DNA from 2 places in the Pseudoalteromonas sp. SG45-1 genome. Region 2 is predicted to be linked to the other one. Evidence: predicted binding sites of a transcription regulator. Region 2 holds the regulator's gene; the other holds the start of a gene.
The links. Region 2 encodes sigma-54, which starts transcription at its own class of promoters, with help from an activator protein. Its sites were predicted from a motif close to GTTGGCACGNNNNTNGNNT; they were not measured.
Positions count from the first base shown of each region.

Region 1: H5117_RS02510 (EF-hand domain-containing protein) is a predicted target of sigma-54. The motif match lies at 2,537-2,555, and genes of this name have one in related genera.

Region 1 is NZ_JACJEP010000002.1:24,163-28,690, forward strand. Features, by position in the region: gene H5117_RS02490 (putative RNA methyltransferase) at 1-240, opposite strand, end outside; gene H5117_RS02495 (energy-coupling factor ABC transporter permease) at 237-884, opposite strand; gene xthA (exodeoxyribonuclease III) at 890-1,696, opposite strand; gene H5117_RS02505 (exonuclease III) at 1,938-2,369, shown strand; gene H5117_RS02510 (EF-hand domain-containing protein) at 2,597-3,118, shown strand; gene scpB (SMC-Scp complex subunit ScpB) at 3,270-3,860, shown strand; gene rluB (23S rRNA pseudouridine(2605) synthase RluB) at 3,857-4,528, shown strand, end outside.
Region 2 is NZ_JACJEP010000003.1:89,588-94,115, forward strand. Features, by position in the region: gene lptA (lipopolysaccharide transport periplasmic protein LptA) at 1-164, shown strand, start outside; gene lptB (LPS export ABC transporter ATP-binding protein) at 161-886, shown strand; gene H5117_RS04150 (RNA polymerase factor sigma-54) at 956-2,455, shown strand; gene hpf (ribosome hibernation promoting factor) at 2,482-2,769, shown strand; gene ptsN (PTS IIA-like nitrogen regulatory protein PtsN) at 2,774-3,226, shown strand; gene rapZ (RNase adapter RapZ) at 3,245-4,090, shown strand; gene H5117_RS04170 (HPr family phosphocarrier protein) at 4,133-4,405, shown strand.

The DNA of each region.
Region 1 (4,528 bases), on a different contig from region 2:
GACTAACTCGCTAAGATTTTGTTGTAAAAAGCGGTAGTACCCACGCTCTAAAAATGCGCGTCTAGCTTGCACCATTTCAAGGGAGTCGCCCGGTTGTTTTGAATTTTTTTGTTGTACTGGCAGTAAATTAACATAGCCTTCTTTGGCAAAATCAAAGCTGTGGTTGTTAGCACAACGAAGTGTTGAATCAGCTTTCAAAAGTGCGAGGTTACATAGCGGGCATTGATATTGTAGACTCATGAGTCTAGGTAGTCCTTATCGTAAAAAGTTTTTACCCAATGCGGGCGATAGGTGATCATAATTGTTATAGCCATGCCGTTGAGCATTGCTTCAGGAAACCAAATTATGGCACTTAAATAAACGTAGTTATCTGCAAGTTCTTGCCAATTGTATTGCCCTATAGCTAAGTAAAATAGAGCACCTAGGCTTATCTTTATACAGGCTATAAACCCTGCAGTTATAAACGCACAAACAAATATATAAACAAAAAAATGACGAGGTAAATACTGGTAACTAATTATAAAGCCAAGGTAGCTTAGTAAAATAGGAATAAACGCACCAATAAGCAGTTGTACTGGTAACAGTTCAAGTTCAATTTGACCAAAGGCAGCGAGTAGCGCTGTGGCAAGCAGGCTACTTAAAATCGTCAATCGCCAGCCTAAAATTAATGTAGCAGCCGTAACACCTAGGATGTGTAAATCAAGGCCAGTTAAAATGCCAGCCTTTATTCGCCAAAGCACTGCAAACACTAACGCACATGCAAGAACTCCAGTTTGACGGGCTGGCGTATTAAGCAATGTTTTATATGTTTTTTTATCAAAGCTTAGTAGGGCAATAATAATTACAAGGGCCCAAAGTAGCCCTTGTATTGTTATGCTGAGCATAGTAATTACTTAAATGTTGACCATATAGGGGCATGATCTGAGGGTTTTTCAATACCGCGCAGTTCGTAGTCAATACCAGTATCTATACAGCGTGCTGCAAGCTCATCAGTCGCAAGTACTACATCTATTCGAAGCCCTCGGTTATCTACAAACCCTTTAGAGCGATAGTCAAACCACGAATATTGATCGTCTGTTTCTGGGTTTTGTTCTCTAAAGGTGTCTTTAAAGCCCCAATTAAGTAATGTTGCAAGCCATTCACGCTCTACCGGTTGGAAAGAACATTTACCCGTTTTTAACCAACGCTTTGCATTAACTTCGCCAATACCAATATCTAAATCGGTGGGTGATATGTTGATATCGCCCATAACAATGACGTCTTGATCAGGGGTGTGGTTGGTTTCAAGGTGTGTCATTAAATCTTTATAAAATTGTCGTTTATAAGGAAATTTAGTTTCGTGATTAATATTATCACCTTGTGGGAAATAGCCATTCATGACTGTAAGGTCGCGACCGTTATCTTGTTCAACAGTGACGCTTATCATGCGTTTTTGCGATTCCTCTGTATCGGTAGCGAAGCCTTTTAAGACCGATTTAGGCTCTTTTTTGCATAACATAGCTACGCCATAATGGGCTTTTTGGCCATGAAAGTAGACGTGATATCCCATTTTTTGTACATCTTCTAGTGGGAATGCTTCGTCATGAACTTTAATCTCTTGCAAGCCAATAACGTCTGGTTGATGTTTGTCGATAATTGCTTGTAATTGGTGGAGACGAGCACGCAGACCATTGATATTGAAAGAAATCACTTTCATAAAATTTACCTTAAAATTGGATCTATTTAATGAATTAAATTGTATCAGTAAATACGCGTACATAACATGACTGAAATGAGAAAATAGCTGCACAAATGTTGATCAATTGGTGAGTAAAGTTTAAACATTGTAAATGCAGTATTAATTATTTTAAATAAATAAAAAATTCAATTGAACTTAACTTTATTGAATATATAATGCGCGAAATTCACTTGTTTAGCTCGTTCAAATAGGATCTCTCATGAAAACACAACTACTTTTAGCTACTGCTTTATTAGCATCTGCAACTGCTTCAGCACAAAGCAATACTTACTTCAGTCAAGATAATAAAATTGAGTCTAAGTTATGTGTACTAAGCGCAAACGAAGGCTTTAGTGTTGCTCGTAAAGAAGCTGCTCAGCACGGTGTTTACTTATCTCGTTTTTCTAAAAGCATTTTATGTAATGGTGAAGATATTCGCGATATTGCTAAAAAAACGGCATTAAGCAACGCATCAGTTGAGAAAGTAGAAGTATTTGCAAAAGATGCTCAACAAGAAACTCAATTATGTATGACGGCTTTAAAACAAGGTTTAGCACCTGTTCGCCAAAAAATTGGTAACTTAAACTCATTAAAATGTAATGGTCAAAACGTTACTGAGTTTGTTAAACGCTACCAAAACGCAGCAATCTAATTATTAGCTGAACTATATAACTAAAATTGAGGTACCTGGTTTTTTACCGGGTATTTTTTTGCAAAAATTACAAGGTTGTTTGCAAAGCTTGCAAGCCTAACTTGTTGAAACTGTTCAATAAATGCACCAGCCAAGATTAAGTTGTTGATTCTTATAAGTTAACTATTATTGGCATTGGATTTGTATTAGTTAAAGTGACATTTAATTAATTACGAAGGATACGTCTTATGAAAAAGTTAACATTAGCAGCCACTATTTTAGCATCATTAAGCCTAGCGGCTTGTTCATCTAATCAGGGTCTTGAAAGAATAGACAGTGACTTTGCAAGTTTAGATAATGACAGCGATGGCTACATCTCAAAAGTTGAAGCTGATGACGATAGCATTTGGGGCCATTTTTCAAATATTGATACCAATATGGATAACGAAATTAGCCGCAAAGAATTCAACACTTACATGAAGTTAAACAATGGTAAAGTAGCCACTGATTCTGAAGTAAGTGAGTCGGCATTTAAAGCTGAAATCGCTAAATTCGATAAAATTGAAAGCAGCTTTTCAAGCTTAGACAACGACAGTAATGGCTATATTTCGGTAGTTGAAGGTAACGATGATGATATTTCAAATCACTTTGGTTACATGGATAAAAACCAAGATAAGCGCATCAGTAAAAGTGAGTTTATGGGTTACATTAAAAAATACGGTAACGCAGTAGCTGAAGATGATGCATTAGAAGCCATTAAACACAGCTAATATTTGTTGTTTTAAAGAGTAAATTAGAAGCCAGTGATAATCACTGGCTTTTTTGTATTTAAAATCTAGTTATTTAGTAGATATATTTTCCTAGTTTGGCGTTGTTCTGTCATAATAGATGGCTGTGTATTTTTATTTGTTAAGAGTGTGTATGGCGGGTCGGCGAATTAGTGATGAACAACTAGTTGAGATCATTGAAGCAGCTATTTTTGTTGCAGATAAGCCTGTGAGTAAACGCCACCTTAAAGATACTGTATTAATAGATTTAGCTATTTCTATGGCGCGAATAAACGACGCAATAGATACAATACAAGAACATTTTCAAACTCGTGGTATTCGCTTAGTTGAAGTTGGTAGTGGGTATCGTTTTCAGGCATGTAGTAGTTTAAGCCCTTGGTTAAATAACTTGTGGCAAGAACGCGCACCAAAATACTCACGTGCTTTACTGGAAACATTATCACTTATTGCATATAGGCAGCCCATTACGCGCGGTGAAATTGAGCAAGTAAGGGGTGTTACTACGGGTTCGAATATTATTAAAACCCTACTCGAAAGAGATTGGGTTAAAGTGGTAGGGCATAAAGAGGTTCCGGGTAAGCCGGCTTTATATGCAACTACTAAACAATTTTTAGATTATTTTTCGTTAACTGGACTTGAAAACTTACCTGCGCTGCCAACAGAGCAGCAAAGTAAAATTAACCAGTTATTGAGCGATCCTTCTGTGAGAGAACCATCCGAATGAGTATTATACAAGGTGAAAAGTTACAAAAAGTCTTAGCCCGTGCAGGCGTAGGCTCACGCCGTGAAATGGAAAAATACATTGATGCAAACCGCGTTAGTGTAAACGGTAAAGTGGCAAAGTTAGGAGACCGTGTTGAAGAAACCGATTTGATTCGTGTTGACGGGCACACTGTAAAGATTGAAGAAAAAGCAGATAGAATCTGTCGTGTGATTATGTATAACAAACCCGAAGGTGAGTTAAGCACACGTAAAGATCCAGAAGGGCGTCGGACAGTATTTGACCGACTTCCTCGTATTGATGGTGAGCGTTGGATTGCGGTTGGCCGATTAGACGTTAATACTTCGGGTTTGATGCTCTTTACTAATGATGGTGAATTAGCTAACCGCTTGATGCACCCAAGCTATGAAGTAGAGCGTGAATACTCTGCGCGTGTATTTGGTGAAGTAACCAATGAAACGGTTAAAAACTTACTACGTGGTGTTGAGCTTGAAGATGGTCCAGCCAAATTCACGACTGTAACCCCTATGGGTGGCGAAGGCGTTAACCGCTGGTTTAACGTAACGTTAAATGAAGGACGTAACCGTGAAGTACGTCGTTTATGGCAGTCTCAAGATGCGGAAGTATCTCGTCTTATTCGTATTCGTTACGGTAAACTAGAGCTTGATAAG
Region 2 (4,528 bases):
TATCGCAAGCCGGACAAAAAATAAATGCTAAAAGCATTACCTACGACATAGAGCAGCAGCTCATCAGTGCCGAAAAAGATGAAAACTCAACTGACCGCGTTCACACAATTTTAGTACCGATCGAAACTAAAAAAAGTAAAAAAGGCGATAAAGGTCAACCATGAGCACATTAAAAGCAGAACTATTGGCAAAAAGCTATAAAGGTCGTGAAGTTGTAAAAAACGTCGGCCTTGAAGTACAAGCTGGCAGTATAGTTGGCTTACTTGGCCCTAACGGTGCTGGTAAAACAACGACTTTTTATATGATTGTAGGGCTTGTTCCTAGCGACAAAGGTAAAATATCTATTGATGATAACGATATTACTCTTTTACCTATGCATAGTCGTGCTAGATTAGGCATAGGCTACTTACCACAAGAGTCATCGATTTTTAGAAAGCTGACTGTTTATCAAAACTTAATGGCCATTTTAGAAACGCGCAAAGAACTAAATAAACAAGCCAGAGAAGACACGCTCAATAACTTATTAGATGAATTTAGCATACAACACATTCGTGATAGCCAAGGTATGGCATTATCGGGGGGAGAACGTCGTCGTGTAGAAATAGCACGAGCGCTGGCAGCAGATCCTAAATTTATATTACTGGATGAACCGTTTGCCGGTGTTGACCCTATTTCGGTATTAGATATAAAGAAAATAATAGAACATCTTAAAAATCGTGGGATTGGTGTATTAATTACCGACCATAACGTAAGAGAGACCCTTGATGTTTGTGAAAAAGCCTACATTGTTTCTCATGGGGAGCTGATTGCATCAGGTACTCCAGAACACGTATTAAATGATAAAACAGTACGCGATGTTTACTTAGGCGAGCAATTTAGGCTGTAACATTTACGCCATGTCTTTAAGCATCTGCTAGTATTAATTATAACAACATAAAAGGATTGTTAGAGATACATGAGGCAATCACTACAGCTGCGCATGGGCCAGCAACTTACAATGACTCCACAGTTGCAACAAGCTATTCGTTTGTTGCAACTCAGTACATTGGATCTCCAGCAAGAAATACAAGAAGCTCTCGACAGTAATCCACTATTAGAGGTTGAAGAGGCAGACTATTCCGAAGACGCTGCTGGTAAAAACGAGCAAAAAGCTGATACCGATGACATAACTGTTAGCGCATCTGCTGATGATGCTCCGAGCGAATACGAACAAGATACTGGTGAAGCACTTGCAAAAGACACGCTAAGTGACGACATGGCTATGGATGTCAGTTGGGATGAGTACATGAGTGCCGCTCCTGCAGCCTCATCAGGTCCAATGCCTGAAGACGAATCAATATACCAAGGCGCCTCTACTGAAACGCTCCATGAGTATTTAATGTGGCAATTACAACTAACGCCATTTAGCCCTACAGACGAAGCTATTGCTATTGCTATTGTAGAAGCTGTCGATGATTCAGGTATTTTAACACTAAGCTGCGAAGAGATTTTAGAAAGCTTTAATCAAGAAAACGAAGATGATAACGAAGTCGAACTTGATGAAATTGAAGCGGTATTAAAACGCATCCAACTGTTTGATCCTGTTGGTATTGCTGCACGTAGTTTACAAGAGTGTTTGTGTATTCAGCTTAATCAATTTGATAAAGAAACACCTTATATTAATGAAACGAAAATGATTTTAACCGAGCATATTGATCTATTAGCAGCTCGCGACTATCGTACATTAATGAAAAAAACTAAGCTCAAAGAAGAAGAGCTTAAAGAAGTAATGACACTAATACATACTCTCAACCCAAAACCTGCAGATACTATTGTAAGGGAAGAATCTGAGTATGTTATTCCTGATGTGTCAGTTAAAAAAATTAAAGGCCGCTGGGTTGTCGAATTAAACCCAGATAGCATGCCTAAAATTCGTGTTAATAGCCAATACGCAGCAATGTCTCGCACTGTAAAATCAAGTGGCGACAGCCAGTTTATTCGCTCACATTTACAAGAAGCTAAATGGTTTATTAAAAGCTTAGAAAGTAGAAACGACACGCTATTAAAAGTTACTAATTGTATTGTTAAGCAACAACAAGGCTTTTTTGAACATGGCCCTGAAGCCATGAAACCAATGGTTTTAAATGATGTTGCTGAAATGGTAGAAATGCACGAATCGACAATTTCTCGCGTAACTACTCAAAAGTACATGCATACACCCCGTGGTATATTTGAGCTTAAATATTTTTTCTCAAGCCATGTAAGTACTGAAAACGGTGGTGAATGTTCATCTACAGCAATACGTGCGCTTATCCGAAAATTAATCGCAGCAGAAAACTCAGCAAAACCATTGAGTGATAGCAAAATAGCGGATATATTGGCTGAGCAAGGAATTAAAGTAGCGAGACGTACAATCGCAAAATACCGCGAATCTCTTGCTATTCCACCGTCAAATCAGCGTAAAAGTCTGATTTAAGACGCTAAACTAAGAGGGTAATGCTTATGCAACTAAACTTAACTGGTCGTCACGTAGAATTAACCGATTCACTAAGAGACTATATTAATACTAAATTTGCGAAGCTTGAAAGACACTCTGATCATATTAATAATGTTCATGTCATTCTCGATGTAGAAAAATTAAATCAAAAAGCAGAAGCCACAATACACGTAAGCGGTGCTGAGCTATTTGCCTCTACAGAACATCAAGATATGTATGCCGCTATTGACTCGTTGATCGACAAGCTCGATCGCCAAGTAATCAAACACAAAGAGAAGCTTGCTCGACACTAATATGATGAAATTAAGTTCACTTATATGCCAGGACTGCAGCAAAGCTGCGGTCCTTTTTAATAGCAAAAAAAGAATTTTAGAGTTCATTAGCGAACTTGCTCACGACAAACTTCCGTATTTACCGCAACAAGATATTCTTAATGCTTTAATGAGCAGAGAGAAATTAGGTAGTACAGGTATAGGACGTGGCATTGCTATTCCTCATGGAAGAATGAGCGGTGCAGAAGAGCCTTTGGCTTTAGTGCTCGTTAGCGAAACTCCAATAAACTTTGATGCAATCGATAATCGCCCTGTTGATATTTTTGTCGCACTCATCATACCAGATGGCGATAACCAGCAGCACTTAAAGACTCTAGCAACCATTGCTGATAAACTAAACAACAAAGATTTTTGTAAACAGTTACGCAGTGCAAAATCTGATACTGAGCTTTACCAAGTTATTGTTGATCAATCATAGTTTTATAAAGGGTGTTAAATGGAGTTAATTATCATAAGCGGCCGTTCTGGTTCTGGAAAGTCGGTTGCTTTGCGCGTTGTAGAAGATTTAGGTTATTATTGCGTAGATAATATTCCAGTAAACCTACTACCTTCATTAGTTCGCAGTGTGTCTGATAGCTACGATAAAATTGCTGTTAGCATAGACGTGCGCAACATCCCTAAAGAACAAGATGAATTTAACGATATTCTTGAATACTTACCAGGCTTTGCAAACCCTACGTTATTTTATTTAGATAGCGACGATCAGACATTGATCAAACGCTTTTCTGAAACACGCAGATTACACCCACTATCAATAGACTCGTTGCCGCTTGATTTAGCCATCAAAAAAGAAAAAGAATTACTTGATGTATTAACCACTCGCGCCGACTTTATGATAGATACGACTGATTTAAGTGTTCATCAACTCGCTGAATCTATTCGTGAAAAGATTTTAGGTAAAAAAGATAAGCAACTGATTGTCACATTTGAATCATTTGGTTTTAAACACGGTATACCAAAAGAAGCAGACTACGTATTTGATGCACGCTTTTTACCAAATCCACACTGGGAACCAGAGTTGAAGCCTTTAAATGGGTTAGATCAACCGGTTAAAGACTATTTAGCTAATCACAGCATAGTGCAAAAATTCACATGGCAAATTCAAACATTTGTACAAACGTGGTTACCGCATTTAGAACGAAATAACCGCAGTTATTTAACCATTGCTATTGGGTGTACAGGTGGGCAACATCGCTCTGTGTATTTAGCGCAAACTATCGGTGAAAGTTTTGCAATGACACATCCCAATGTAAAAATTCGCCATCGCGAACAAGAAAAATAATATAGCTGAATAATCACCTGTTCAGCTTAGGTAGAGTAAGTTATGCATTGTGAAGATACCTTTTTAATAAAAAACAAATTAGGCTTACACGCCAGAGCAGCTACTGTGCTTGCGCAATTAGCAGTACAATTTGATGCGACAATCACATTATTCCAAGATGACAAAGAAGCAGCAGGCGATAGCGTACTTGCATTAATGTTACTTGAAAGTAGCCAAGGAAAAGAAGTTAAAGTTGTTTGTAAAGGCCCTGATTCTGAGCAAGCTTTACACGCTGTTGGAGAATTAATAGCACAACGCTTTAATGAACAAGAATAACCTGTTTTATAAAAACAATATTCGCATTACTAGTGCTTCAATTAAAACAGATATATAAAATAAATAGGTTAGTAACGCCAGTTAACTCACCTCCCCCCATAAAGTAATATAACAATTTATAAA